DNA from 3 places in the Arthrobacter sp. TJ-236 genome. Region 3 is predicted to be linked to each of the others. Evidence: riboswitches for the same ligand, from Rfam matches in the RefSeq annotation. Region 3 holds a riboswitch; each other region holds the start of a gene.
What was found. A riboswitch is a leader RNA that binds a small molecule or an ion and turns the genes downstream of it on or off. The one in region 3 is predicted to bind S-adenosylmethionine.

Region 1: linked by a shared signal. The riboswitch ahead of AC4D16_RS09535 (LLM class flavin-dependent oxidoreductase) and the one ahead of AC4D16_RS11455 (bifunctional o-acetylhomoserine/o-acetylserine sulfhydrylase) in region 3 are both predicted to bind S-adenosylmethionine.
Region 2: linked by a shared signal. The riboswitch ahead of sfnG (dimethylsulfone monooxygenase SfnG) and the one ahead of AC4D16_RS11455 (bifunctional o-acetylhomoserine/o-acetylserine sulfhydrylase) in region 3 are both predicted to bind S-adenosylmethionine.

What each region holds. Positions count from the first base shown of each region.
Region 1 covers NZ_JBZCNI010000002.1:165,310-175,322, forward strand. The annotation lists gene AC4D16_RS09495 (glycerophosphodiester phosphodiesterase family protein) at 1-402, shown strand, start outside; gene AC4D16_RS09500 (acetamidase/formamidase family protein) at 450-1,451, shown strand; gene AC4D16_RS09505 (SDR family NAD(P)-dependent oxidoreductase) at 1,509-2,270, shown strand; gene AC4D16_RS09510 (alpha/beta fold hydrolase) at 2,352-3,185, opposite strand; gene AC4D16_RS09515 (TetR/AcrR family transcriptional regulator) at 3,282-3,860, shown strand; gene AC4D16_RS09520 (GNAT family N-acetyltransferase) at 3,972-4,277, opposite strand; gene AC4D16_RS09525 (SpoIIAA family protein) at 4,311-4,709, opposite strand; gene AC4D16_RS09530 (SDR family NAD(P)-dependent oxidoreductase) at 4,838-5,596, shown strand; SAM riboswitch class IV at 5,693-5,804, shown strand; gene AC4D16_RS09535 (LLM class flavin-dependent oxidoreductase) at 5,841-7,229, shown strand; gene AC4D16_RS09540 (methionine ABC transporter ATP-binding protein) at 7,357-8,397, shown strand; gene AC4D16_RS09545 (methionine ABC transporter permease) at 8,394-9,098, shown strand; gene AC4D16_RS09550 (MetQ/NlpA family ABC transporter substrate-binding protein) at 9,185-10,013, shown strand, end outside.
Region 2 covers NZ_JBZCNI010000003.1:432,044-442,056, forward strand. The annotation lists gene AC4D16_RS14270 (O-acetylhomoserine aminocarboxypropyltransferase/cysteine synthase family protein) at 1-1,225, opposite strand, end outside; gene sfnG (dimethylsulfone monooxygenase SfnG) at 1,225-2,370, opposite strand; SAM riboswitch class I at 2,375-2,478, opposite strand; gene AC4D16_RS14280 (glycoside hydrolase family 6 protein) at 2,719-4,044, shown strand; gene AC4D16_RS14285 (type I restriction endonuclease subunit R) at 4,162-7,698, shown strand; gene AC4D16_RS14290 (restriction endonuclease subunit S) at 7,695-9,065, shown strand; gene AC4D16_RS14295 (DUF5635 domain-containing protein) at 9,257-10,013, shown strand, end outside.
Region 3 covers NZ_JBZCNI010000002.1:614,231-624,243, reverse strand. The annotation lists gene AC4D16_RS11495 (M28 family peptidase) at 1-1,489, shown strand, start outside; gene AC4D16_RS11490 (DMT family transporter) at 1,681-2,643, opposite strand; gene AC4D16_RS11485 (RNA-binding S4 domain-containing protein) at 2,684-2,914, shown strand; gene AC4D16_RS11480 (alpha/beta hydrolase) at 2,951-3,736, opposite strand; gene AC4D16_RS11475 (SGNH/GDSL hydrolase family protein) at 3,834-4,685, shown strand; gene AC4D16_RS11470 (P-loop nucleotide/nucleoside kinase family protein) at 4,574-5,194, shown strand; gene AC4D16_RS11465 (hypothetical protein) at 5,443-5,685, opposite strand; gene metX (homoserine O-acetyltransferase MetX) at 5,795-6,934, opposite strand; gene AC4D16_RS11455 (bifunctional o-acetylhomoserine/o-acetylserine sulfhydrylase) at 6,941-8,257, opposite strand; SAM riboswitch class IV at 8,334-8,450, opposite strand; gene AC4D16_RS11450 (VOC family protein) at 8,569-9,210, shown strand; gene AC4D16_RS11445 (DUF1540 domain-containing protein) at 9,312-9,599, opposite strand; gene AC4D16_RS11440 (CPBP family intramembrane glutamic endopeptidase) at 9,733-10,013, opposite strand, start outside.

The DNA.
Region 1 (10,013 bases), 450 kb from region 3:
GTGGACGCCGTGACCACGGACTTCCCGATCCAGATCGGCCGCTTCCTCCGCGGACTACCCGTGTTCCCCGGCGCCGCCGTGGAGATCAGCGAGGCCATCAATAACCCGGCGGGCGACGACGTCCTGCCGGACGGCGGGGAGTACGTCACGCTGCGCAACACGTCGGCGTCGGCCGTGGACGTGAGTGGCTGGTTCCTCCGCGACGCCGCCAACAACGTGCTGAGCGTCGGCGAGGGGTACGTGCTGCAGCCCGGGGCCGAGCTGAAGGTCCACACCGGCCCGGGCACCAACACCGCAACCTCGTACTTCAATGGGTACACGGCGTCGATCCTCAACAACACCGGCGATTCCGTGGGGCTGTGGACGGCCGAGCTGCGTCTCGTGGACGTCCTCGCCAACTGACGCGGACGGCCCTTGTCGGGTCCGGAGGCTGCCCGTAGCATCCGGTCATGGAGATCATCGAGTACCACCCGCGGCCCGATCAGCTCGTCTACACCTTCGGCGGGAGCGCACCCGTCATGACGGTGCGCCCCGGTACGGCGCTGAAGCTGTGGTCCGAGGACGCCTTCAACAACGCGCTGACCTCGGTGGACGACGTCTCGGGCGAGAAGGTGGACCTCAACTTCGTGAACCCGCAGACCGGGCCGTTCTACGTGGAGGGCGCGGAGCCGGGGGACACCCTCGCCCTGCACGTCGTCGATCTCACGCCCGCGCGGTCCTACGGGGCCTCGGCGACCATCCCCTTCTTCGGCGGGCTCACGAGCACCGACCGCACGGCCACGCTGCAGGACCCGCTGCCGGACATCACCTGGATCTACCACGTGGACACCGAGCGCCGCACCGTGGGGTTCCAGTCACGCCACGGCGATTTCGAGGTGGCGCTGCCGCTCGAGCCGATGCTCGGGACCGTGGGTGTGGCCCCGCCCGGGGGAGAGGTGCGCTCGAGCCTCGTGCCCGAGCGGTTCGGCGGCAACATGGACGCGCCGGACGTCAAGGCGGGCACCACGGTGTACCTCGGTGCGAACGTGGAGGGCGCGCTGTTCTCGATCGGCGACGGCCACTACCGGCAGGGTGAGGGCGAGGCGTGCGGCACGGCGGTCGAAGGGGCCATGCACTCGACCATCATCGTGGACCTCATCAAGGGCGGAGCCCCGGCATGGCCGCGGCTGGAGACCGACTACCACTGGATGGCCGTGGGCTCGTCCCGGCCCATGGAGGACTCCTGGCGGATCGGCCAGGTGGAGATGGTGCGCTGGTTCGGCGACCTCTTCGGACTGCACCACCTCGACGCCTACCAGCTGCTCACGCAGACGGCACTGGCGCCGATCGCCAACGCCGTGGACGCCAACTACAGCGTGGTGGTCAAGGCGCCCAAGGCGCTGTTCCCGGCGGCCGACGCCTACGGCGGGCTCCACGCGCACCTGCGCCGCGAGGCCGCGGCCCTCCGCTGACCCGACCCTTGATCCGCCTGCTCACCCGCCCGGCCACCCCCTTCCGAAAGGCACACCATGGACCTGCACCTGGACGGCATCACCGCCGTCGTCACCGGCGGTACGAAGGGTATCGGCCGCGCCATCGTCGAGTCCTTCGCGGCGGAGGGCGCGCATGTCGCGTTCTGCGCGCGCAACGCAGCGGAGGTCGCGGCGACGGAGCAGGCGTTCGCGTCGTCGTCGGGCCGGGTCTCCGGGTACGTGCTCGACGTCGGTGACGGCGCGGCGGTCGCTGCCTGGGTGGAGGCCGTGGCGGCGGACTTCGGCCGGATCGACGCCGTGGTGAGCAACGTGAGCGCGCTCGCCATCGAGGACACCGAGGAGAACTGGGAGGCGAGCCTGCGCGTGGACCTCCTCGGTACGGTGCGCCTGGTAAAGGCGTCGCTGCCGCACCTGGCGAACAGTCCGACGCCGTCGATCACCGCGATCTCGAGCGTCTCCGGACGCGAGGTGGACTTCGCGTCCGGTCCCTACGGCACCGTGAAGTCCGCGCTGATCGGGTACATGGCCGGGCTCGCGTTCCAGCTCGCGGGCCAGGGCATCCGCGCGAACACCGTGTCGCCGGGCAACACGTACCACGAGGGCGGGGTGTGGCAGGGCATCGAGAGCGGCAACCCGGACCTGTTCGCCACGGCCCTCGGGCTCAACCCCACAGGCCGCCTGGGTACCCCGCAGGAGGTGGCGGACGCCGTCGTGTTCCTCGCCAGCCCGCGCTCCAGCCGGACCACCGGTGCCAACCTGCTGATCGACGGCGCACTCACGCGCGGCATCCAGTTCTGACGTCCACGCACGGCACACGCGTGTGACGTGACCACGACGGGAGGGGCGCCGGACGAACCGGCGCCCCTCCCGCTCGTGCGGCTACTTCGCGAGGAAGGGGAGCAGGATCTCGTTGATCTCGGCGCCGTGCGTCCACAGCATGCCGTGCGGTGCGCCCTCGATCTCGACGTACTCCGCGGCAGGCAGGTGCTTGGTGAACTCGCGGCCCGTGGAGTCGATGGGCAGGATGCGGTCCTCGGTGCCGTGGGCGATCAGGGTGGGCACGGTGATCTTGGCGATGTCGGCGCGGAAGTCGGTCAGCCAGGAATCGACGACAGCGAAGGAGGCGTACCAGGACGAGCCCGCTGCCACGTTCCAGGCCCCCCGGAGTGCTTCCTCGCTGAGGCGGTTGCCGAGGTAGACGTCGGTGTTGAAGAAGTCCTTGTAGAAGTTCGTGAACCAGGCGTAGCGGTCCTCCATGGCGGCCGAACGGATGCCGTCGAATACCGTCGAGGGCACGCCGGCGGCGTTGTCATCGGTCTGCAGGAGGAACGGTTCGAGCGAGGCGAGGAAGACGGCCTTGGCGACGCGGGCCTCTCCGTAGGTGCCGATGTAGCGGCCCACCTCACCCGTGCCCATGGAGAATCCGACGAGGACGGCGTCCGTGAGGTCGAGGGTCTCGAGGACCGTGTTGAGGTCAGCGGCGAAGGTGTCGTAGTCGTAGCCGGTGGTCGGCTTGCTGGATTGCCCGAAGCCGCGGCGGTCGTAGGTGATGACACGGTAGCCGGCGGTGAGGAGGGCTGCGGTCTGCTTCTCCCAGGAGCCGCCGTCGAGCGGGTAGCCGTGGATGAGGACGACCGGCTGACCGGTGCCGTGGTCCTCGTAGTAGAGGTGGAGATCCGTGCTGTTCTCGGTGCCGACCTTGATGAAACCCATGACGTGCGTCCTTTCCTCGAGCGGTGAGAACGGTCGTTCTCTCCTGCTGATCACAGAGTATAGAACGATCGTTCTCAAAACAAGTAGAATGGCTGGATGATTTCCGACGACGTGCGATCACGCATCATCGCGAGCGCCGATGAGCTCTACAACGCCCGAGGCATCCAGTCCGTGGGCATGGACGAGCTGCGCACGGCGGCCGGTGTCTCGCTCAAGCGGCTGTACCAGGAGTTCCCCTCGAAGAGCAGCATCGTGATGGCCGTCCTCGAGCGGTGGCACGCGTCCTGGACGGACGGGCTGGACGCCAGGGTCCGCCGCGCGTCCACCCCACGGGACCGGCTCCTGGCGATCTTCGACTACCTGGCCGAGTGGTTCGGCCAGGACTCGTTCCGTGGGTGCGGCTTCATCAACAGCTTCGCGGAACTGGGCGCCGTGAGCCCGGACGTCGCCGAGTACGCGCGGAAGCACAAGGAGTCCTTCCAGCGGTACGTCGGTGAGCTCGCGCAGGAGGCAGGGGCGCCGTCGCACCTGGCTCCGCAGCTGTCCATCCTCGCGGAGGGAGCGCAGACGACGGCGGCGATCGCCGGCACCGCTAGCGCGGCGGACCACGCGCGTCAGGCGGCCGAGGTGCTGATCGATGCGGCCCTTCCGGCGGGCGGACGCAGCTCGGCCTGATCCCGAGCGCGCGCGGTGTTATCGGATCGACGCGGCTCGGCCTGATCAGTAACGCGGGCGGCGCCGACGGACAGGTTCCACTCCGTAGGGGGCCGCGGAGGTTCGTCCGGCTCAGGCGGAGCGGTCGGTGAGGTCCTGGTATTCGGGATGGTCGTCGATGAACGCGGCCACGAACTCGCAGCGGGGCACCACCGTGAGGTTCTGCGATCGGGCGTCGTCGAGCGCGTGCCGGATCAGGACACTGCCGATGCCTCTGCCCTCGAGGTCCTCGTCGACGACCGTGTGCGTGAAGACGATCGTGTCACCCGAGCGCTCGTAGGCGGCGATGCCCGCGGGGTTGCCGTCGAGCATAGCGACGTAGCGGGTCTTCGCGCCGTCGTCGCTGACGGAGATGTCGTCCTTCGTGTGCTCACTCATGGTCCCGACTCTGGCATCGACGAGCGCCGGTGGTCAACGCGCCGATTCCTGACCGGCAGGGGACTCGTGGTGGGTGGCGACGGCATCCCGACCGGGGGCATCGACGAGCCAGCTCAGGGCATCGGCCTCGGAGGAGAAGTACCGGGATGTCGTGGGGGAGCGGTGCGCGAAGCCGGACATCACCTCGTCCACGGCATCCTCGCCGACGATGGCCACGCGGCTGAAGCCGGTGTACGAACTCATGCCCACCCGTGCCTCCGGGGTGATGCCCGTGATCCCGTGCATGTGGACGAGGAGAGGCAGCGCCGTGGGGCCGTGGTGCTCGGCGAGGGCGCGGGCGGCAGCGACGGCGACGGGGTGGGTGACCTCCACTCCGCGTCGCCACCGCAGACGGAGGAAGCCCCTCTCGAGGTGGGTTGTGAACGGTTCCATGACATCCTTCGGCACGCGGAGGGGCAAGTGGTGAGCCAGCCTAGCAAGGGTGACTCCCACAATGGCGGGAGTATCCACAGGTGCACAGGGCCGACGTCTGGAGCCGTGCAGGTTGTAGCGTCAGGAGCATGACGCTGAGCATCCTGGTCACCGGCGCGAGTCGCGGCATCGGCGCCGGCATCGCCGTCGAACTCGCAGGCCGCGGGCACCGCGTGGGCGTGCACGCGGGCCGGGACGTCGACGCCGCGGAGTCGGTTCGCGCAGGTCTTCCCGGGGAGGGCCACGCCGTCGTCGTCGGTGATGTCGCGGACCCGGAGGCCTGCTCCCGCATCCTGACGGACGCCGTCGGTGTACTCGGCGGGGTCGACGTGCTCGTCAACAACGCCGGCGTGTTCACTGCCCATCCGATCGATTCCACCTCCTACGAGGAGTGGCAGCGCGCTTGGCAGCGCACGCTCGCCGTCAACCTGACCGGCCCGGCGAACCTCGCGTGGCTCGTCGCGCGGCACCTGATCGAGCGCCCCCAGGGGCCCGACGGCGGCCGCCTCGTCGCCGTGGGCTCGCGCGGCGCCTACCGGGGCGAGCCGACCACGCCCGCGTACGGCGCGAGCAAGGCGGCGCTGCACTCCATGACGCAGTCGCTCGCGGTGGCACTGGCGCCGCACGGCATCCTCTCGGCCGCCGTGGCGCCCGGCTTCGTGGAGACCGCCATGGGCCGCACCGTGCTCGACGGCCCCGCGGGCGACGCCGTGCGCGCCCAGAGCGCCTTCAACCGGGTCGCGACGGCGGAGGAGGTGGCGCAGGCGGTGGCCTGGCTCGCCACCGATGCGCCGGTCTGGGTCAGCGGCACCGTGATCGACGTGAACGGCGCCTCCTACCTGCGGTGACCGCTGGTGACCCCGTCGCCGGAGCGGAGGTTCGTGACGCACTGTGACCCGGGAGGGTGGACGTCCGCGGAACACCCGGCCTAGGCTCGGACCCAGAATCACGAGTTCCAACGCAAAACCCTGGTTCGTTGGACGGCAACCCTCTCGCTGTAGCGGGGTGCCCCAGGTGAGGATTCGGTCCGGCTGAGCTGCCGGGCAAGTACGGCGCTCCCTCCACGGCAGTGCCTCGACACGAGGATTCTTCATGCCCGCTCCCGCACGGCACATCCGTTTCAACGCCTTCGACATGAACTGCGTGGGCCACCAGTCGCCCGGGCTGTGGCGGCACCCCGAGGACCAGTCCTGGCGCTACAAGGACCTGCGGTACTGGGCCGATCTCGCGCAGACGCTCGAGAAGGGTCTGTTCGACGGCATCTTCATCGCCGACGTGCTCGGTACCTACGACGTCTACGGCGGCTCCAACGAGGCGACCCTCCGGCAGGGCACGCAGACACCCGTCAACGATCCGTTCCTGCTGGTCTCCGCCATGGCCCTCGTGACCGACCACCTCGGCTTCGGCGTCACGGCAGGCACCGCCTACGAGCACCCGTACCCCTTCGCCCGTCGCCTCTCCACCCTGGACCACCTCACCAACGGGCGGGTGGGCTGGAACGTCGTCACGGGCTACCTGCCCTCGGCCGCCCGGAACATGGGCAACGAGGACCAGCTCGAACACGATGAGCGCTACGACCACGCCGACGAGTACCTCGAGGTCCTCTACAAGCTCCTCGAGGGGTCCTGGGAGGACGACGCCGTGGTCCGCGACCGCGCCACCGGCGTCTTCACCGACCCCGCCAAGGTCCACGACATCGGGCACGACGGCACTTACTTCACCGTCCCCGGCATCCACCTGAGCGAGCCGTCGCCGCAGCGGACCCCGGTGATCTATCAGGCCGGAGCTTCGCCCCGCGGCGTCCGTTTCGCGGCCGGCAACGCAGAAGCCGTGTTCGTCGGTGCGCCCACGAAGGCCATCCTCAAGGACTCCGTGTCCCGTATCCGGGACGCGGTGGAGGCGGCGGGTCGGGATCGCTACGCGGTGCGGATCTACACGATGCTCACGATCATCACCGACGAGACCGAGGAGAAGGCCCGGGCGAAGCACGCCGACTACCAGCAGTACGTCAGCTACGAGGGCGCCCTCGTGCTGCTGTCCGGCTGGCTCGGGATCGATCTCAGCATCTACGACCCCGACGAGCCACTCGGCAACGTCGAGTCGAATGCCATCCAGTCCGCCGTCGCGAACTTCCAGAAGGTGAACGACGACGGCGCCCCGTGGACGGTCCGCGACATCGCGGAATGGGCGGGGATCGGAGGGCTCGGGCCTCGGATCGTCGGCTCCGGTGCCCAGGTGGCCGACGAGCTCCAGGCGTGGGTCGACGAGACCGACGTCGACGGCTTCAACCTCGCCTACGCCATCACGCCCGGCTCCTTCGAGGACGTCATCACGCACGTGATCCCCGAGCTGCAGAAGCGCGGCGCCTATCCCACGGAGTACGCCGAGGGGACACTGCGTCAGAAGTTGTTCGGCAAGGGCGACCGCCTGCCGGAGGATCACCGCGGAGCGCGGTACCGACTCCAGCCCGTCCGCTCTTGAAGCGCACCTGACGCGCACCTGAACCGACGTCCGGCGCCGTCGTCCTGCGTCAACCTGCGGCACAGATTCCCGGCGCCGCCGTCCAGCGCCGTTCTATCGATCCACTCCGCCCTTTCCGAGGAACCCCATGATCTCTCTACGACACCTGACCAAGACCTATGGCCACGGAGGCACCGCCGTCACCGTTCTCGACCGACTCAATTTCGAGGTGCCCACCGGGCGCATCGCGGCCGTCGTCGGACCGAGCGGCGCGGGCAAGAGCACCCTCGCCCAGTGCATCAACCTGCTGGAGCGTCCCACCTCGGGGTCCGTGGTGGTGAACGGCGAGGACCTGTCCGGCCTGCCCGAGAAACACCTCCGCGAGGCACGGCGCCGCATCGGCACCGTCTTCCAGTCCTCGAGTCTGCTGAGCCGGCGCACGGCCGCCGAGAACGTCGCCCTGCCCCTCGATTTCCTCGGCGTGACACCGCAGGAGACGGCGGCCCGTGTGCACGAGTTGCTGGACCGCGTGGGGCTCGCCGACAAAGCCGGGCACTACCCGTTCCAGCTCTCGGGCGGCCAGGCGCAGCGGGTCGGGATCGCACGCGCGCTCGCCCTGCGACCCAGCATCCTGCTCGCCGACGAAGCCACGTCGGGGCTGGACCCGGACACCACACGCTCCGTCGTCGGGCTCCTCCGAGAACTCCGGGACGATCTCGAGCTGACGGTCGTCCTCATCACCCACGAGATGGACACGGTGCGTCAGGTCGCGGACACCGTGGCGCGGCTCGATCACGGGCGGATCGTGGAGCAGGGCTCCCTGGTGGATCTGCTGACCTCGCACGAATCCCGGCTCGGGAGGTCGTTGCAGCCCCGCCGCGGACACGCCGGTGCCGAGAGCGGAACCCGCGCATGGTTCGTCACCTACGACTCCACCTCCGTACCCGGCGACTGGATCCAGCGCGTCACGGCAGAGCTCGGGGTCGCCGTCCACCTGCTCGGTGCAGCCGTCGAGACGGTGCACGGGGTCAACACCGGCAGCGCCACCCTGGGCATCGGGACGGACGACGACGCCCGCGTGGCAGCAGCGCTCGCCCGGTGCGGCCTGAGCGGCACGCCGGATCTCCGGAGGGTGCCCGCCGGCGCCACCGAGCGAGTCCTCACCGGGGCCGTCGGGAGCGTGGCATGAGCGCCCTCGTGCTGCCCCGCGCGGACGTGCTCATCCGGGACCTCCCCGCGCTGCTGGCTCCCGCCTACGGCGAGACCGTCGCGATGGTCGGCATCGTCATGGCCGTCGTCGTCGTCCTCGGCACCCCACTGGGGGTACTGCTCCACAACCTCGCGCCGGGCGGACTCCACGAACGTCCGGCGGTGCATACCGCGCTCAGCTGGATCATCAGCATCGGCCGGTCACTGCCCTTCCTCATCCTGATGGCGGCGATCGTGCCGTTCACACGCTTCATCACGGGGACCAACATCGGTATCGCCGCTGCCGTGCTGCCGATGTCACTGGCGGGCATCGCCTTCTTCACGCGGATCGTCGAGAACGCCCTGCGGTCCGTCCCGCCGTCCGTCGTCCAGGTGGCCCGCGCCTCGGGTGGCTCCACCTTCCAGGTCATGCGGACCGCGCAGTTCAGCGAGGCCGTGCCCGCGGTGATCGGCGGTCTCACCATCCAGGTGATCGCGATGATCGAGTACTCGGCCATCGCCGGCACGATCGGCGCCGGGGGTATCGGGTACGTCGCCGTGACCTACGGTTACCAGCGCTTCGACAACACGGTGATGCTCGCGACGATCGTGATCCTCGTCGCCACGGTGGCACTCGTTCAGGTGACCGGCGATCGGCTCGTCCGCCACACCACCCCTCAGCAACGCCTGCAGCGGGCCTGACACACCGGTCCCGTCCCTCGCACACCTCCTTCCCCTCCCTCCCTCCCGCCATCACGTCCTTCGGCGTGCCCAGAAAGGCCTTCATCATGACCGAGAACACTTCGTCCAGCAGTCCCGCCACGACCCCTTCCGACACCCCGGTCGCATCAGTACCCGCGGCCGGTCACGGCTTCACGCTCCGACGGCGGCGCCGGGCGCCGTGGATCGCGGGAGGAGCCGTTGCCGTGCTCGCCGCGGGCGCCTTCATCGCCGTCCCGCTCCTGAATCCTGCGGAATCCGCCGCAGAGACGGAGGGCGCCACGCTCCTCGTGGCCACGGCCGAGGGCAACCATGCGGAGCAGGCGCTCATCGAGTTCATCGACCGCGAGGTGGCGCCGGAGTACGGCATCGACATCGAGTTCCGAGGACTCAGCGACAGCAACACGATCAACCGCGCCGTGAGTGAGGGAGAGGTCGCAGCCACGATCTACCAGCACGAACTGTGGCTCGGGCAGGTCCTCGAAGCGAACCCCGACTTCCGCGAGACCGCCGTGGCACCGGTGTTCCGCTGGGGCTTCGGCATCTGGTCGGACAAGTACACGAGCGTGGACCAGATCCCCGACGGCGGCACCATCTCGCTGTACTCGGATCCCGCCAACGAGGCCCAGGGGCTCTGGCTGCTCGAGCGTGCCGGCCTCATCACCCTGAAGGACGGCATGGACAAGTGGACGGCCACGCAGGAGGACATCGAGTCCAATCCGAAGAACCTCTCCTTCACGCTGCTCGACTTCGGGGCGCAGTCGCGTGCTCTGCCGGACCTCGACGCAGCCGTCGGATACACCGAGTACTACACCGCGGCCAAGGTTCCGCTCGAACAGCAGATCTTCGCTCCCGCGGCGCCGGACGAGTTCGCCTCGCAGTTGACCGTCGGCACCG
Region 2 (10,013 bases), on a different contig from region 3:
GGCCCACGGAGATCCGCACGAGGTCCTCGGGGACGCCTGCCGCGGCGAGCTGCTCGGTGGAGAGCTGCTGGTGCGTCGTCGAGCCCGGGTGGATCACGAGGGTGCGCGCGTCACCCACGTTCGCGAGGTGCGAGGCGATCTGCAGCGACTCGATGAACTTCTGGCCCGCCTTCCGCCCGCCGGTGACGCCGAAGCTGAACACCGAACCCGGGCCCTGTGGCAGGTACTTGCGGGCGCGTTCGTGGTGCGGGTGGGATGGCAGCCCGGCGTAGTTGACGTACTCGACGCGCGGATCCGCCTCCAGCCACCGTGCGACGGCGAGGGCGTTCTCGAGGTGCTCGTCGAGGCGCTGCGCGAGGGTCTCCACGCCCTGCAGGAGCTGGAAGGCAGACATGGGGGAGAGCGATGGCCCGATGTCGCGGAGTTGCTCGGTGCGCAGCTTCGTGAGGAAGCCGTACTCGCCGAAGTTCGCCCACCACTGGATGTTGCCGTAGGAGGGCACGGGTTCGGTCATCATGGGGAACTTGCCGTTGCCCCAGTCGAACCGCCCGCTCTCCACGATCACTCCGCCGAGCGTGGTGCCGTGCCCGCCGATGAACTTGGTGGCGGAGTGGATCACGATGTCCGCGCCGTGCTCGATGGGCCGCACGAGGTACGGCGTACTGAGGGTCGAGTCGACGATGAAGGGCACGCCGGCGTCGTGGGCCACCTTCGCCAGCCCGGCGAGGTCCGCGATCTCGCCAGAGGGGTTCGCGATGACCTCGGCGTAGACGGCCTTGGTGTTCTCGCGGATGGCGGCGGCGTAGTCGGCCGGATCGGTACCGGGAACGAAGGTGGTCTCGATGCCAAACCGGCGCAGCGTGACATCGAGCTGCGTCACCGTCCCGCCGTACAGCTGGGAGGCGGCGACGATGTGGTCGCCCGCCTGACAGAGGGCCGCGAGGGTGATGAACTCCGCACTCATGCCCGACGCCGTCGCCACCGCACCGATACCGCCTTCGAGGGACGCGATGCGCTCCTCGAAGGCCGCGACGGTGGGGTTGCCGATGCGGGAGTAGATGTTCCCGTACTTCTGCAGCGCGAAGAGGTTGGCGGCGTCATTGGTGTCCTTGAACACGAACGACGTCGTCTGGTAGATCGGGACGGCACGCGCGCCGTGCGTGGCGTCGGGAGTGCCGCCGGCGTGGAGCGCGCGGGTGCGGAAGCCGAAGGAGCGGTCAGCCATCAGAAGCCTGCCTTGCTGGTCTGGAGGGTGGGAGGGAGCGCGAAGTCGACGCCGGCCTTGCGGGCGGCGTCCGCCTCGAGTTCGCGGACGATCGGGAGGATGTCCCGGCCGAACGCGGCGACCTCCTCCTGGAAGTGGAGGTAGCACGTGAGGAAGAGGTTCACGCCGATCTTCTTGTACTCGACGATCCGCTCGGGCGTGCCGATGAGCTGCGTCCGGAAGCCGTCGTTGTACTGCACGAGGTCCTCGAAGGAGGAGTCAGCCCACATGCCCTTGCCGTCCTTCGTGGAGGCGCCCGCCTCCTGGACGGCGTCGCGGAACCCCTCGACGGCCGGGCGGTGCGCCTTCGCGACGATCTCACGGAGCGTCTCGCGCGCCTCCTTCTCGGAGTCCCGTGCGATCACGAAGCCGTTCAGGCCGAAGCGCGAACGGCGGCCCGCCTCGAGGGCGGAGGCCTGCACGCCGGCGATGTTCTCCTTGAACCCCTCGAGGTCCTTGCCATTGGAGAAGTACCAGTCGGCCACGCGGCCAGCGGTGGCCTGGGCGGCCGTCGAGTTGCCGCCGAAGAAGATCTCGGGGTGCGGCCGGCCGGGCACGTCCACAGGGGCCGGGCTCAGGGTGAAGTCCTTGATGTCGTAGTACTTCCCCGCCTGGCTGTAGCCCTGTTCCGTCCAGAGGCCGCGAAGCACGCGGATGAACTCCTCGGTGCGGACGTAGCGCTCGTCGTGCTCCAGCCACTCGAGGCCGAAGTTCACGAACTCGTCCTTCAGCCAGCCGGAGACGATGTTCACGGCGGCGCGACCGTTCGAGATGTGGTCGGCCGTGATGATGAACTTCGCGAGGACACCCGGGTGCCACATGCCGGGGTGGACGGCGGCGATCACCTTCAGCTTGTCGGTCGCCGCGAGGAGGGCGAGGGAGAAGCTCGTGGCCTCGTGCTGCTTGTCGGCGCCGTAGGACGCCGCGTACCGGGTCTGCGAGAGCGCGTACTCGAATCCCGCGTTCTCCGCGATGCGGGCGAGATCCCGGTTGTACTCGAAGTCCCAGCTGGTGCGCTGCTCGATGGTCGAGACCACCAGGCCACCGCTCACGTTGGGCACCCAGTAGGCGAACTTCAGGGGAGTGGACAGGTCTGCGACGCTCATGGATCCTCCATCGGTCTGGCAGTAGCACCCTACTGTCGCCGCGGTACGCGGAGGCCAGGGTTGCTGCGGCGTCAGTGAGCCAGATCTCTCAGCCGCTCGGGATGGTCACTCCCGAGTCTGACAGCCGCTCCGGGGGGATCCAAACAATGTGTCTCCCCACGAAGAGGCTCTCGATGCAGCGACCGTGCCGGTTCCGCGCAGGAATCACGCAAGTTCGCGCGCGTCATGCGAGGACGCGCCCGAGCACGTTGACTTTGCTGTCGCCGTCGCTCCTCATGGTGCTGGGAGCGCCTCCAGCCGGGGTTGAGAGGCTCACCCGTCATCGACACGTCCCACTCGAGGAACACCATGAAACGCCTCACCACGGTGCCGTCGCGCGCCCGGAAATTCGCCCTTCTCTGCGCTGCCATCACGGCAGCCACCCTCCTGACCGGCCCAGCCGCGGTCGCAGCTCCTCCGGTCACCGGCATCAGCGCGCCGACCGTCCTCGCGCCCTACCCGGGTATGGGGTTCTACACCCCGAAGCAGGGCCACGCCGCGGACTCGCAGCGGCAGGTGGACGGCCTGCGGACGAGCGGCAACCTGCTGCAGGCCGCCAGGTTGAGCTCGATGATCGCCACTCCCACCGCCAGCTGGCTGGTGGGTGGCACGCCGTCGTCCGTCACCGCGCAGGTGCAGAGCACCACCACGGCAGCCGCGGCGAGGAACCAGATTCCCGTGTTCGTGGCCTACAACCTGCCGTTCCGCGACTGCTCCCAGTACTCGGGTGGGGGCGCGCTCGGCCCCGCAGAGTACCGCCGGTGGATCGACGGCCTTGCAGCAGGAATCGGCCAGCGCCCCGCACTCGTGATCCTGGAGCCGGACGGGCTCGATCTGATCCCGTGGCACACCGACGTACGGGGTACGCAGGACTGGTGCGCGCCGTCCACCGCATCACCCGCGACAGCTGCGGCCGAGCGCTATGCGCTCCTGAACTATGCCGTGGACACGCTCTCGGCGCTGCCGCGGGCCACCGTGTACCTCGACGGCGGCCACAGTGGCTGGCTGGACGTCGGCGATTCCGTGAGCCGGCTCGTGAAGGCCGGCGTGCAGAAGGCGGACGGCTTCTTCCTCAACGTGTCCCACTTCGAGACCACGGAGAAGCAGCTCAGCTACGGCAGTTGGGTGTCGAAGTGCATCCACTACGCCACCAACACGGCCGACGGCGGCACCCGCCTCGGCCGGTACACGGACTGCGCGGGCCAGTACTACCCGGCCTCTCCCACGGACGTCAGTACCTGGGGTAAGACCGACGCCTGGTACACCGCGAACGTGGACCAGGCGGCGGGAGCGCCGACGGCGGCCCGGCCGCTGACGCACTTCGTGGTGGACACCAGCCGCAACGGCAAGGGAGCCTGGGCTCCGCAGGCAGGGGCCTACCCCGACGCCGAGACGTGGTGCAACCCTCCGGGGCGCGGACTGGGCTACAAGCCGACGACGACGACCCTCCACCCGCTCGCAGATGCCTTCCTGTGGATCAAGGTGCCGGGGGAGTCCGACGGGCGGTGCACGCGCGGGCTGGATCGCGGCGGCGTGGACCCGGCCTGGGGGCGGATCGACCCCTCGGCGGGAGCCTGGTTTCCGGAGCAGGCCCTGGGGCTCATCGCGAACGCCGGTCCCACGACCAGGCGGTAGTTGACGGTCAAGGCGGTGGTGTACCTGCTTGCGTGGAGACCTTCCTCCCGCGCACGCGCTGAAGGTGCACAGTTGGGTAGTCTCGACTGGGAAGCAGCGAGGCTCAGGGGGAAGCGCGTGTCCTACATCAGTGAGGAGATCCTTGGCGTTGCCAGGAGTTCGTCGAACTTCGGCGCGCTAGAGGAGATCGAACCCCTTCTCGCAATCTACGGCGCGGGCGCCGAAGGGACCATCTACACCGATCCCAACGGGGCATTGATCAAGTGCCGCCAATTCGGTGAGGTACTGACCGAGCAGTTGCTTCGCCGGACCAGCACCGTTGTCGCCAGCACCAAGCAGGTGGACCGCATCAGCGCGCTCGCCTCCGCCGGAGTGCTGCAGGCTGGTCCGATCACCGCTCTGCACACCATCCGAAGGACCGGCAACGACGCGACCCACAGCCACCTCTTCAGTACCCGACTCGCTTTGGAAGCCCTGCGGGCGTGCTGGGATCTCGGCGATCTGCTGTATCGGGCGGTGACGGGCGACCGATCCGTTCGCACCTTCGTGCCGCCGAGGTCAACCCAGAATCCGGTTGCGGGGACCTCTGAGGACAGAGCGCAGCAGACCGTCATCGACCGCCAGTTGCTCGCTAGCCAGCAGGAGCTCGCGGACGCGCTGACAGTGCTGGACAACGCCACCTCCGTTGCGCAAGCGGAGGTGCAGGCGCGGGAGGATGCTGAGTCACGGCTCGCCGTCGTACTGGAGCAGCAGGCCGCCGCCGCTGCAGAGCTTTCGAAGCTGCAGAGCCAGCTGGCCGCGCTGCAGGCGGCGCAACCTCTTGTGACTGAGACGCCGGACAGGCCAACCGTCGCCGCACGGCAGGCCTTCATCGAGAGGGCACGTGCACCCCGTCCCTTATCCGAGGTGCAGGCCCGCAGGAACATCGACCGAATGCTTCGTGCGTCCGGCTGGGTCATCCAGGACTACCGGGACCTCGCCCCGATGGCTGCGCCCGGTGTGGCGGTTCGTGAGTTCCAGCTGAGGTCGGGATACGCGGACTACCTGCTGTATGTGGACGCGAAGCTGGTGGGCGTGCTGGAAGCCAAGAAGGAGGGCGTGACACTCACGGGGGTGGAGTGGCAGACGTCGAAGTACGCGTCCGGGCTTCCGGCCGAGGCTCAGTTGGCAACGTGGCGGCGGGACTCGCCGCTCCCGTTCTGTTACGAATCGACCGGTGCCGAAACAAGGTTCACGAATCTGCTGGATCCGGACGCCCGGTCGCGAGAGGTTTTCAGCTTCCACCGCCCAGAGACCATGCGGAAGTGGATGGACCAGGCGGATGCAGCACCCGCGCAGCCGACGTTCAGCGCGCGACTCCTCGGGATGCCGGGGTTGATCGAGGAGGGACTGCGTCCCAACCAGATCGAGGCCGTACGGGGCATTGAAATGTCGCTGAAGGATCACCATCCGAGGGCACTGGTGCAGATGGCCACCGGAGCAGGGAAGACCTTCACGGCGGTGACCGCCGCCTATCGGCTGATCAAGCACGCTGGTGCCTCCAAGGTGCTGTTCCTGGTGGACCGCAACAATCTGGGGCTTCAGGCGGAAAGCGAGTTCTCGCTCTACCAGACCCCCGATGATGGTCGCCGTTTCGGGGAGGTCTTCCCGGTGCAGCGATTGGCAGGCCGCACAGTCGCCGATTCCAGCAGTGTGGCCATCTCCACTATCCAGCGCCTGTTCCGCATGCTTCAGGGCGAGGACCTGCCTGTGGCAGACGCCGAGGATGACGAGAACGACGACGGCGAGCCGGCCTTGCCGGTCGACGTCACCTACTCCGCATCGCTGCCGCCTGAGACGTTCGATCTCATCATCGTGGACGAGTGTCACCGCTCCATCTACGGCAAGTGGCGTTCCGTGCTCGAGTACTTCGATGCGCCTGTTGTAGGCCTCACAGCGACGCCGACCAAACAGACGCTCGGTTTCTTCGACCAGAATCTCGTCAGTGAGTACCCGTACGAGAAATCCGTGGCCGACGGCGTCAACGTGCCGTTCAACGTGTTCCGCATCAAGACCCGGATGACGGAGCAGGGTGGGACCGTCGAGGCCGGCACGGTGGTTCCGCTGCGTGACCGTGCGACCCGGCACAAGCGGTACGAGGAGCTGGAGGAGGACTTCTCCTACACGGGGCAGCAACTCGGGCGGACGGTCATTGGCAAGGACCAGATCCGTCTGGTGCTGCGGACCTTCAAGGATCGGCTCTACACGCAGATCTTCCCGGGGCGAAGCTACGTTCCGAAGACGTTGATCTTCGCCAAGGATGACAATCACGCGGACGAGATCGTCCAGCAGGCGCGTGAGGTGTTCGGCAAGGGCCAGGATTTCGCCGTGAAGATCACCTACCGCTCGAGGAGCCAGGGCAACGATCCCCAGCAACTCCTGCAGCAGTTTCGGACCAGCCCCACCATTCGGATCGCAGTGACTGTGGACATGATCGCGACCGGCACCGATGTGAAGCCGATCGAGTGCGTGTTCTTCATGCGCGAGGTACGTTCGGCGGTGTACTTCGAGCAGATGAAGGGCCGCGGCTCACGCACCATGGACGAAGACACCTACGCGGCGGTGACTCCCGACGCGCAGCCCGGTCTTACGAAGGATCGCTTCGTGATCGTCGACGCGGTGGGAGTGACCGAGTCGCCGCTTGTAGACGCAACCCCCATGGACCGAGCCGCGAAGCCGGTGTCGCTCGAGAGGCTCCTCGAGAAGGCCGGTGCTCTGACGATCACGCCGGACGAGGTGTCCACCCTCGCTGCTAGGCTCGGGCGCCTCGCCATCCAGCTCAAGCCGAGCGAGGCGGCCGAGATCGCGGACGTTTCCGGCGGCGTGACCCTGCGGGAGATTGTGCAGGGTCTAGCCGCTGCTTCCGACAACGATGCGGTCGAGAACGCGCGTGAACAGGGCGGCGAAGACGCCGTGGGTCAGCTGCTGCGCTCTGGAGTGCAACCGTTGGCCGCCAACGCCGAGTTGCGGAAGAGGATTCTCGATATCCGCCGTGCAAAGGACATCGTCTTCGACGAGGTCAACGCCGACGAGCTGATCAGCGCCGAGCCGGTGCTGGAGGATACGGGCGCGAAGTCCCGCATCTCGTCGTGGCGGGACTTCCTTGAGGAGCACAAGGATCAGATAGCAGTTCTTCAGCTTCTGCATGGCAGTGCCGCCGGCCGTCCTACGTATGCGCAGCTGAAGGAACTGGCCGAACGTATACAGCGAGTCCCGGCGCTGCAGTCAGTCGACCTGCTCTGGAGTGCGTACGACGAACTGGGCGAACTTGCCGACCCGCTTCACAAGCCGTCCGTCACCGACCTCGTGACGATCCTGCGGCACGAACTCCTGAACGACGACGACGGCCGTATACGCGCGTTCTCGTCAATTATCGAGGAACGCCTCGAGGAGTGGCTCGGCCAGCAGTCGCAGCGAGGAGTCGCGTTCAGCGCCGATCAGCTGTGGTGGATTGGGCGAATTGCTGATGTGGTGAAAACATCGGTGACCGTGCAACTAGACGACCTGACCCGTACCCCTTTCACTGAGCGCGGTGGCCCCTTCGGCTTCAGCCGGGACTTCGGGGGCGACGCCCGCAAGCTGTTCGTCGAACTCAGCGAAGAGCTGACTGCGTGACGGGTCAGAAGCCGCTACCGGACGGCTGGGCTTGGTCGACACTTGGCGAAGTTTCGGAGAATCTGGATCGATTTCGAAAACCCATAAGTTCTCATGAACGGGCTAAGCGTCCAGGTATTGTGCCCTACTACGGTGCGAGCGGACGGGTGGGGACGATTGACACTCCGATATTTGATGAGGACCTGCTGCTGCTCGGCGAGGACGGCGTTCAGTTCTTCAACCGAGACAAGACAAAGGCATACAGGGTGTCGGGTCCCTCGTGGGTCAACAACCATGCTCACGTCTTGAGGGCTAACGGCGCTACTTCGAATGCGTTTCTCCATCATTATTTGAATATCTTCAATTACGTGGGCTACGCGAATGGAACTACGCGACTCAAGTTAACGAAATCGTCGGCGGAATCCATCCCCGTTCCAATACCGCCGCTGGCTGAGCAGCGGCGCATCGTCGACGCACTTGAGGGCCATCTCTCCCACATCGACACCTCCTCCGGGCTAGTCGCGGTTTCGATGGCGCGAGCTAAAAGACTTGCAGTCGATCTCACTCGCTATGTAGCTTTTGGTGTTCAATCTCAAGCCTTCGCTGAGGACCCTGTGAGTTCTGACACGGATGACGGTGATCTTCCGGGTATTCCTGCAACATGGGAGTGGAAGCGTCTTGAGGAAATTGCAGATGTTGTAGGTGGGATCACGAAGGATTCGAAAAACCAAGTAGATACTGAGCTTGAGGAGATTCCATACCTGCGAGTCGCAAACGTGCAGTCGGGATACATCAAGCTTGACGTCGTTACTACCATCCGTGCCTCCGAAGCGAAGATTCGGAAACTGCTTCTGGAGCCGGGTGACGTGCTACTCAACGAAGGTGGAGATCGGAACAAACTCGGGCGGGGTTGGGTGTGGCGGGGTGAGATCGCTCGATGCATACATCAAAATCACGTATTTCGAGTACGAATGCGCGAATCTTCACTCAAGCCCGAGTTGCTGGCATGGCACGCAAATTCCTACGGACGAATTTGGTTTGAACGGAACGGAAAGCAAAGTGTTAATCTGGCTTCCGTAAGTCTGTCTGTCATCAAGAAATTTCCGGTGCCAGTGCCCCCACTCGGTGAACAGGCCAGCATGGTGCAGCGTGTGGTTGAGGACGTCGAAAGGGTCGCTCGTCTCACGGCAGAAATTGACAGGGTGAAGGCCCGGAGTGAGCGTCTTCGGCGCGAACTGCTGGATAGCGCCTTCTCAGGCGCGCTTGTTGATCAGAATCCGGACGATGAGCCCGCTTCGGTGCTCCTTGAGCGCATCGCCGCTAAACGAGCTGACCACCCGGCGCCTAGCCGTCGTCGTGCTTGCGCCGCAACCGCAGCTAGTGCTTAGCAGGGTTGGTTTATTCGTCTGCAAGCTGGCGCGCAGCGCGGTTCGGGGACGGCATGGACGACCCGTTCAACGGAAAGATTGGGAATCCCTCGCCAAAATTTTCCGATTAGATACCCCTCTAATCGTAAGATTCTTGCCAGAAGCGTCTAGTCTTTCGGAAGAGCCGCAACGCCGAACCGCTCGGAGGAACCATGTTGAACAGTGAGCCGATCGAGCGCCGGGAGTATCTGTTACGCCGAGTCACGGAGATACTGGCAAGGATCGAGGCCGGAGGGACCATCGGGGTTCGGGAGAGCGAGGCCATTGACTTCAAGGAGGAAGCCGGTCGCCGCGGGAGGAACGGTGAGGTTCAGCCAGGGGACAAGCAGAACAGGGAGGCTGCCATCAAGCTGGCGGACGAAGTCTGCTGCATGGCTAACACCCCCGGAGGTGGCGCGCTGATCCTAGGTATTCAGGATCGCGACCTAGAAGTCATCGGCACTGAGCTCGACGCCGAGTGGCTCCGACACACCATCTACGAGCAGGTGGACATAGCTCCGGTGGTCGAAGCACGCACGGTCCGGGGCCAGCGGCTGCTCGTCCTTCTTATTGCTGAGTCTCCGGAGCCCATAGAGGACACCTCGAACAAAATCCGATGGCGGGTCGGTGCCAATTGTGTGCCCGTTGACCGAGCGGAGTGGTGGAGTCATCGGCAGCGGGCTGGTGATTACGACGAGATGGCGAGACTCACTCGGAGCACAATGAGCGACGTATCGCCAGAGGCCGTAAGCATTGCCAGGATTAGCGCTCGAGGCGGTGCTAGCGAGGATGTCTTGGTCGACAAGTCTGCCTCGGACTTCCTTCGGCTGCTGGGAGCCCAAGCTGCTGACGGGCGCCTCACGCAGGCGGCAAGACTTGTCTTCTGCAGAGCCGGAAGGCCATTGATCACTCTCACCTCCCTGGATGTGC
Region 3 (10,013 bases):
CTCGAAGAAGCTGCGAGCCGCGGTGACGGTCGACAAGGTGGTCGGTCATCTCACGGCGCTCGACGCCATCGCCGAGGCCAACGGCAACACCCGCGCCTCGGGCACGGAGGGCTACTCCGATTCGGTGGACTACATCGTCGGGAAACTCACCGCCGCCGGCTACACGCCGACCATCCAGACCTTCCTCTTCCCCTACTTCGCCGAACTGTCCCCCGCCGTCCTGGAGGAGACCGCCCCGGATGCCACGAGCTACGGCGCCGCCGACGTCACCACGATGGACTTCTCGGGAGCGGGCGACGTCTCCGCCGCGATCCGTACCATCGACACGACAGGCACCGCGAGTGCTACCGGAACCAGCGGGTGCGAGCCGTCCGACTTCGCGGGCTTCGCGCCCGGGTCGATCGCCCTGGTCCAGCGCGGTGGCTGCACCTTCGCGATCAAGGCCGAGAACGCCGAGGCCGCAGGTGCTGCTGCCGTCGTCATCTTCAACACCGGCGTGGGCCTCAACACGGGCCCGGTGGCGGGAACGCTCGGGGCGCCCGGCGTGGTCGGCATCCCCGTGGTCGGAGCGAGCTTCGCAGCGGGCAACGCCCTCATCGGCGAGGGCGTCAGCGGCCGCGTGGCCGTGGACACCATCTCCGAGAACCGCGAGACGTACAACGTGCTCGCCGAGACTGCCACTGGTGATCCGGACAACGTGGTGATGGTGGGCGCGCACCTCGACAGCGTGCTCGCAGGACCGGGCATCAACGACAACGGCACGGGCAGCGCGGGCATCCTCGCGGTGGCCGAGGGCATGAGCAAGGTCACGACGGCCAACAAGGTGCGCTTCGCCTGGTGGGGTGCCGAGGAGGAGGGCCTGCTCGGGGCCGAGTTCTACGTCGCCGACCTCGTGGAGAAGGACGAGCTGGACAGCGTTGGCCTGTACCTCAACTTCGACATGATCGGTTCGCCGAACTTCGGCCGCTTCGTGTACGACGGCGACAACTCCGCCTTCCCGGTCGGTCCCGACGCCGCTGCGGGTCCCGAGGGTTCCGGTCAGATCGAGCAGGACTTCCACGACTACTTCGCGTCGCAGGGCCTCGCCTCGGGTGAGACCGCGTTCAGCGGCCGGAGCGACTACGGACCCTTCATCGCCGAGGGCGTTCCCGCCGGTGGTCTGTTCACCGGCGCCGAGGGCATCAAGACCGTCGAGCAGGCAGCCCTGTTCGGCGGCGTGGCCGGCGCACCGTACGACGCCTGCTACCACGTGGCCTGCGATGACACGAACAACCTCAGCATCGAGGCGCTCGACCAGCTGAGCGACGCCGTGGCGCACCTGACAGTGACCTATGCCTCCAGCACCTTCGGTGTGAACGGCGCCGGCGCACCGGTCAAGGGCAAGGGCAAGAAGGACCGCTTCGAGGGCAACCCCCTCGGTGGCGGCACCGAGAGCGGCGGCGGGCTCCACCCGGAGCACGACCACGACCACGACGTCGCGGACCGCTGACCCGCACCACCAGCACAGCACCACCAGCAGCATCAGTGAGGAAATCAGTACAGGGGTCGTCCATATCGGACGGCCCCTGTGCCGTGTGCGGGCTCTCCGCTCTCGAGCTCCGGACCGTACGACGGCGATCGTCGCTGGCCGACGGCGATCACAACGAGCCGTCAGCTGTTAGGCCCGCGCGGCCATCGGTGTCACAGCTGGCGTCGGCGCGGCCAGGGCAGGGTGGTGAGGACAATCGCGACGAGGGTGAGCAGCGTCCCGGCGATCGTCGCGAACACGACGATGCTGCCCGGCGTCGGGACCAGGAGATCGAGCGCCAGGGACCCCACGAGTTGCCCGCCGATCATGACGAGGCCCGTCAGCAGCACACCGAGGCTCCGGACAAGCAGCGTGCCGAGGCCGATGAACACGCACCCCATCGGTCCGCCGAGGTAGTACCACCACTCCGTGGGCAGAGGGTTCGTGGGTCCGGCGATCGCGAGCTTGATGAGCCACGCGACGAGCAGCACCGTGGAGCCGGCCACGAAGTTCATCAGCGTGGCCGCGAGCGGCGACCCGTAGTGCAGCGCGGCCGTGCCGTTCATGGCCGACTGGAAGCTCAGCATGATCCCCCCGATCACGGGCAGCAGCACCGGGATCAGCCACGAGGACAGCTCCCCCGCTCCCCCGAAACGCGGCGAGACCGCCCAGACGACCGACAGCACGGTGAGGGACACCCCGATGATCCGCATGGGGGTGGCAGCCCGACGCCCGCCCGGTCCGATGCCGGCCCTGTCCACCAGCAAGCCGCTGAAGGACTGACCCATGACGGCGGCGACGGTGAAGAGCGCCACCCCGATCAGCCCGATGGTCAGGGACTGCGAGAACACGAAGAACGCGCCGATCATGCCTGCCGCCACGTAGTACGGCGGGAAGCGCCGTTCGCGCACCGACGGGATGATCTGGCGGGCGCCCGCCCTCGCGCTCGGCAGCACCAGCGTGATCACGATCATCACCACCAGGCCCGTCCCGAAGCTGATGAGTGCCGCCGCGATGCCGTCGTCGAGGGCGGTACCGAGGGCGCCGTTGATGCGCCCCTGGACGGGAACCGCGAGCCCGGCCGCGAGCGCCAGCGGGAACCCGACGGCGGGCGGGAGGGTGGGGGCATTCTGCACCCCGCCAGCCTAGTGCTGCGTGTCCGGCATGATGGTACGCATGAGTGATCGCGCCCCCGTCGAAGACCTGCCCATCCGCGACGACATGATCCGGCTGGGTCAGGTGCTGAAGCTCGCCTCCCTGGCCGAGGACGGCGTGGACGCCAAGACCCTCATCGACAACGGACTCGTCCAGGTCAACGGCGAGATCGAGGAGCGCAGGGGGCGTCAGCTGCACCCGGGCGACGTCGTCAGCGTCAACGGGCAGGCCGTGCGCATCAGCCGCGGCTAGAACCCGCCGCGCTGCCCCACCCGCCGCCCGGATCGGTCAGCGCCGTCCGAGCACCGTCATGCTGAGGAACTCGCGCACGTGCGCGAGTTCCTGCTGATTGATGCTGTGGAACATGTTCGGGTAGAGGATCTTCGTCAGCGTGGTGTGCTTCACGAGCCAGCCGTGGGTGTACTCGATCAGCTCGGGCGTGATCACCGGATCCTCCTGGTCGCGACCCCAGAAGAAGGGCACGGGTGCCGCCCGGACGTCGTCGTCCCGGAAGAACGCGTGGCCCTCGGGTGCAACGGCGAAGCCGGACAGCCCGACGACGCAGGCGAAGTCGGCAGGCCGGTGCCGCAGGAGGGAGGTGGCCACGCCCATGCCCTGTGAGAAGCCGAGAAGGCTCACGCTCGAATGGGCGCCGCGCACCGTGTCCAGCCAGGCGGACACCGCCTCGACGCTCCGGACCACGCTCTCCACCGAGTAGGTGACCTCGCGCGAGAGCGGGAACCACGAGTAGCCGGGGCCGGCGGGCTGCGGAGCACGCACGGAGGCCACCGTGAACTCCGGGGGCAGGTGGTCGGTGAGGCCCATGAGGTCTGCCTCGTCCGCCATGTAGCCGTGGAACAGCACGAGGAGCGGGGTGCCGTCGCGCTCGCTCTCCGGCTTCGACCAGAGGACCACGGGTGCCCAGTCCGCGCTGCGTCCGTCTGTCCCGGAGGTCTCCGCCGACTGACCGGTGGGTACGGCGGCACGCGGTGCGTCGGCGGGCGCCGGAGAGCCGGTCGAGGGCGGGGCGGAGGGTGGGGAGGGCACGGCGGTGCCGCGGGGAGCGTCGGTCATGGCGTCCATCCTGACACGGGCGGGCGCCGGTGGTGGAGCCGTCCCAGGGCTTCTCGCCCCGGCCTGGTGTGGCGCGGCGGCAGCGGAGGTTGCAACAATGTGGGGCGTGAGTACCATCCCGAACGGTCCGCTGGTCGACCCGACCCTCACCACCGAGCCGCATCCCTGGCATCGCCTCGTGTCGCTCGGCGACTCGTTCACCGAGGGCATCGGCGACCCCAACCCGGAGAGCATCGGCGGCAATCGGGGGTGGGCGGACCGCGTGGCGGAGGAACTCTCCCGAGGCCAGGCGGACTTCGCCTACGCCAATCTCGCGGTGCGCGGCCGGCTCCTCCAGCAGATCATCGACCAGCAGGTGGGGCCCGCGCTCGAGCTCCGCCCCGACCTCGTGACCATCTCCGCCGGCGGCAACGACCTACTGCGGCCCGGCGGCGATCCCGACGGACTCGCCGACAGGCTCGACGACGTCGTCTCGCAGCTGGCCGCCTCCGGTGCCACGGTGGTGCTGTTCACCGGTCCGGACGTACGCGAGACGGTCCTCGGCAGCATCCGCTCGAAGACCGCCATCTACAACGAGAACCTCCGCTGCATCGCCGCACGCCACGAGGCCGTGATCGCCGACATGTGGGCGCTGCGACAACTGATGTCCCCCCAGATGTGGGCCTCCGACCGGCTGCACTTCTCGCCGCTCGGGCACCACACCATCGCCATGATGGTTCTGGACACCCTGGCCGTCCGGCACACCCTCGAACCGCTGCAGCCGAAGGACCTGCCGGTGCGCACCTGGCGAGCCGCGCGCGCGGAGGATCTTGTCTGGGCCCGTGAGTACTTCGTGCCGTGGGTGCTGCGCAGGCTGCGTCACCAGTCATCGGGCGACGGCGTCATCGCCAAGCGGCCGGAACCCACGCCCGTCTTCGGCCCTGGCATGCCACCGGGCGCGGCGGACTGAACCGTCCGCTCGCCGCCGCCGCGGGTCGGCGGCCAGCAACCGCGACCGGACGCGTCGGGTGGAGCGGCCAGGCGCCCGACGCGACCGGCGCGACCGACGGGTCCGACGCGACCGACGACGATCGACGCGACCGACGACGATCGAAGGACTCCCCCATGGCCACGGTGCACCTGATGTGCGGCTTCAACGGCGCGGGCAAGAGCACGGTCGCGCGAGCCATCTCCCGGGTGACCGGCGCGCGGCGGTTCGGCCTCGACGAGCACATGATCCGCCTGTACCCGCACCTCGACTACGCCGCCGATGAGTACGGGAGAGCCGCGGTCGAGGAGCGCGAGACGCTGTGGCGGAACGCTACGCGCGCGCTGGGCTCCGGGCACGACGTCGTCCTCGACTGGAACTGCTGGCGAGCAGCGGATCGACAGCTGTGGGCCGACCGGGCGCACCGCGCCGGCCACGCCGTCGTCGTGCACTGGGTCGATGTGCCCCTGGCGATGGCCCTGGATCGATGACGCACGCGGAAGGGCAACGGGGAGGCCGGTGCGCACCGGCTGCGGGACCAGGACGTCCGTACTCTCGCTGCCCTCTTAGAGGAACCGCGGGCGGAGGAGGGACTCGTCATCCTCCGGCACGGGCCTGACGCTCCGACCGATCACGAGGCGGCTGACGCCTCACAGGAATGACCGGTCGGGTTGTCCCCGACCGGTCATCATGGCAGTGCAATCGACGTGCGCAGTGCCGCCAGCGAACCCCGTGCCGCTCAGGCGTCGAGGTCCACCTCACCGTTGGCGACGGCGTCCGCGCAAGCGCTGAGATCGGGCCCGGGCTTGAAGTCGACGAACTGCGGCTGCAGCTTCGCGAAGAGGAACTCGTACACCTCGTCGCGGGTCTTGCCGTCCATGGTCTCGACGGCTTCACGCACGGCGCCCTGCAGCGCTCGGTCCGAGTCGAGGAGGATCTTGTCGCGTGCTTCCTGGTTCCAGCCGATGGTGCTCAGTTCCATGAACAGCTCCTTGTGCGTCGTGGTGCGGTCCCGCCCCTGAATCCTAAGCAGGCTTAGCTCCCAGCCTAGGTGCCCGCCGCAGGAAACCCAACCCGCGATCCTCCGACGGTCAGCCTGCGTAGAACGCAGCCCCCAGGGCGGCTCCCACCTGGTGGATCTGCGTGAGGAAGGCGTCGTGACCGATGGGTGAGGAGATGGTGTGCACGGGTACCTCGCCGGGCAGTCCGGCCGCGAGGCGTTCGGATTGCACGGGGAAGTAGAGCCGGTCGGAGTCGACGGCCGCGACGAAGAACCGCGCGGTGGCCCGCCCCAGGGCCTCCTCGAGGCTTCCGCGCCCCCTGGCGGCGTCATGACTCATCAGCGCTTCGGTCAGCACCACGTAACTGTTGGCGTCGAAACGGTCCACCAGCTTGTCCGCCTGGTGGTCGAGGTAGCTCTCCACGCGGTAGCGGCCGCGCTCCGTCGGCAGGACACCGCCGAGCGGCTGCTCGTCGCCCTGCGCCGCACGGCCGAAGCGGACGTCCAGCTCGAATTCGGAGCGGTACGTGATATGGGCGATACGCCGCGCGATTCCCAGCCCGCCGTCCGGGTGCGGGCCGTCGTAGTAGTCGCCGTCACGGTAGGCGGGATCGAGGCGGATCGCCTGCAGCTGCGCCTGGGCGAACGCTATCTGTTCGGCCGAGCTGGCTGCGGTGCAGGCGATGACCGCGCATCGTTCCACGCGCTCCGGGAACACGAGGGCCCACTCCAGGGCGCGGGCGCCGCCCATCGAGCCGCCGAGCACGGAGTGCCAGCGCCCGACGCCGAGGAGGTCGGCGAGCAGCGCTTCCGCGCGGACTGAATCGCGGATGGTCACGAACGGGAAGCGCGAACCCCAGGGCGTGCCGTCCGGGGCGAGGCTGCCCGGCCCCGTCGAGCCGTAACATCCACCCAGCATGTTGACCGACACCACGAAGTACCGATCGGTGTCCACCGTGCGGCCCGGACCTACCAGGCCGTCCCACCAGCCGTCCTCCTCGGACTCCCCCCGCGCCACGTGCGAGCTGCCGGTGAGGGCATGCTGCACGAGGACGGCGTTCGAGGCGTCACTGTTGAGCCGTCCCCAGGTCTCGTACGCGAGGTGCACCTCGGGCAGCACTCCCCCGGTCTCGAGGTCCAACGGGCCGATCGACGCGACGCGGAGGATTCCGTCTCCGGCGGGATCGGCGGCGTCGGCCGCGGGCCTCAGGACAACAGGGGGGTGGGTCACGGGTGGTCAGGCTCCTTTGGCGGCGCGGAACCCCGCGTCGAGGTCGGCGAGGATGTCGTTGATGTTCTCGAGGCCCACGGACAGCCGCACGAGGCCGGGACGCACGCCCGCGGTGAGCTGCGCCTCCGCGCCGAGCTGGCTGTGCGTCGTCGACGCCGGATGGATGACGAGCGAGCGGACGTCACCGACGTTCGCCACGTGCGAGTGCAGTTCGAGTCCGTCCACGAACCGCGTGCCCGCCTCGTGCCCGCCGGCGATGTCGAAGCTGACGATCGCGCCGGTCCCGTTCCGCCCGTACTTCCTGCCGCGCTCGTACCAGGGACTGGACGGGAGGCCGGCGTAGGCCACGCGCTCGACGTCGTCGTGGGCCTCCAGCCACTCGGCGACCGTCTGCGCGTTCTGGACGTGCCGCTCGATCCGCAGGCTGAGCGTCTCCAGCCCCTGCGCGATCAGGAAGGCGTTGAACGGCGACACCGCGGCCCCGAGGTCCCGCAGCAGCTGCACGCGTGCTTTCAGGATGTAGGCGAGGTTGGCACCGAGGGCGCTGCCCACCCCGAGGTCACGCGCATAGACGAGTCCGTGGTAGCTCTCGTCGGGGGTGTTCAGGCCGGGGAAGCGGTCCGGGTACCGCGCGAAGTCGAAGTTCCCGGAATCGACGATCACGCCGGCGATGGCCGTGCCGTGCCCGCCGAGGTACTTGGTGGCCGAGTGCACCACGATGTCCGCACCCCACTCGATGGGTCGGATCAGGTAGGGCGTCGAGAGCGTGTTGTCGACGATCAGCGGGAACCCGTGCTCGTGGGCGACCGCGCTGATCCCCTCGAGGTCCAGGACGTCCTGGCGCGGATTGGAGACCACCTCGCCGAAGAACAGCTTGGTGTTCGGCCTGATCGCGGCGCGCCACTGCTCGAGATCGTCCGGATCCTCGACGAACGTGGTCTCGATACCGAACTTCCGCAGCGTGTGCTTGAAGAGGTTGTAGGTTCCGCCGTAGAGGCTCGGGCTCGCGACGATGTGGTCGCCCGCCTCCGCGATGTTGAGCACGGCGAACGTCTCCGCGGCCTGGCCCGAGGCGAGCAGCAGGGCGCCGACGCCGCCCTCCAGGCTGGCGATCCTCGTCTCCACCGCCTCCTGGGTCGGGTTGCCGATACGCGTGTAGATCGGCGCGAGTTCCGTCAGCGCGAAGCGGTTGGCGGCACTCTCCGCGCTCGGGAAGACGAACGACGACGTCTGGTAGATAGGGAGCGCGCGCGCCCCCGTTGCGGAGTCCGGCTCCTGGCCGGCGTGGATCTGGCGTGTCTCGAAAGACCACTCGTTGGACATGATGCTCCCTGTAGGAAGGGGCCTCGCTCGTGTCCGGAACCTGCCGACGTCTCGCCCAGGTCACCGGGCCGTCACGGGCCCGCGCTTGCGCGACGCCGGTGCGGCGTCGAGCCTGGTCTTCACCCGGGGCACCCCACCGCGGTTGGAGGGTTGCCGGCCAGCAAGCCGGGGCTTCGTGCTGGCACTCATGACCTGACTCCATGGAAGCGCACGGCCCCGCAGGAGGCAAGCCGTATGACACTTCGTGAAGGGACGAACGAGTAAGGCGAACCTAAGTCGAGACGTGGATCACTTAGTGCCAAGATATCGGCATGCGCCTGGATCATGTGTCGTACGCCTGTGAACCCGACGGTCTCGCCGCCACGGCAGAGCGGATCTCGACCAAGCTCGGGACGGACGCGGTGAGAGGCGGTGTGCATCCCCGCTTCGGTACACGGAACATGATCGTGCCCCTGGTCAACGGCCAGTACCTCGAGGTCGTGGAGGTCCTCGACCACCCCGCCTCGGACAAGGCCCCCTTCGGTCAGGCCGTCCGCGCCCGCTCCGAAGCCGGAGGCGGCTGGATGGGCTGGTGCGTCGCGGTGGACGATCTCGGTCCGTTCGAGGAACGCCTCGGACGCAGCGCCGTCCCGGGCAACCGCAAATTTCCCGACGGCCAGGAACTCTCCTGGCAGCAGATCGGCATCAAGGGCCTCATCGCCGATCCGCAGGTGCCCTACCTCCTCCGCTGGGACGAGGGTACCGAGGCCCTGCACCCCTCCCTCGCGCGTGCCGCATCGGTGAAGCTCGACTGCCTGACCATCGCCGGCTCGTCCGAGCGCGTCACCGAGTGGCTCGGCACGGAGGTCGAGGAGACGCTCGACGGCGTCCAGGTCCAGTGGATCGCCCCGAACGGCACGCCGGGCGTCATGTCCGTGACGTTCGAGACCGCCCACGGGCGGGTCGAGATCTAGCACGCAGCACCCTGCTCAGAAGAAGCTCAGACGAAGCTCAGACGAAAGGGACCGGCCGACGGCCGGTCCCTTTCTGTGTTCGTCAGTGGTTCGGCGCCGGCTCAGGCGTGGGTATAGGTCAGGCAGTCGGCGGCCTCGGCGCCGGGACCGACCTTGACCGCGGGTGCCGTGCACAGGAGATCCGCGTTGAACGAGCACTCCGAGCGCTGGCACGCCCCGACATGGGCGAGCATCTTCGGCAGTCCGCCGCTGATGGACGTGTCGATGAACGTGGCGCACGAGGCGTGCTCCTCGCTCCCGGACACCGTGATGGCGACCGCCGTGCAGCCGTCATGGTTGAAGGAGCAGTTGTGGACACTGCATTCGGAGACACTGGTGACGACGCTCATGATTCCTCCTGGGGGTGCGGCGGATCCTGACGGCGGAATCCGTACTTCTGCGGAATGAATTCACGGTAACACCGGTAATTGCGAATAATTTAGTCATGATTTGTGCGCGATAAAAGAAAAGGTAAGCCTTGGCTCAGCTACCTATTCCGATGGCCGGGCCGATCAGGGCGAACCCCACGAACCCGGTGATGTCGATCAGCGCGTGCGCGATCACGAGCGGCATGACGCGCTTGGTGCGCGTGTAGAACCAGGCGAAGAGCAGCCCCATCATCACGTTGCCGATGAACGGACCGAACCCCTGGTACAGGTGGTAGCTCCCCCGCAGGAGGGCACTCGTGATGATGATGGCGGGCGTCGACCACCCGAGTTCGCGCAGACGCAGCATGAGGTAGCCGACCACGATGACTTCCTCCA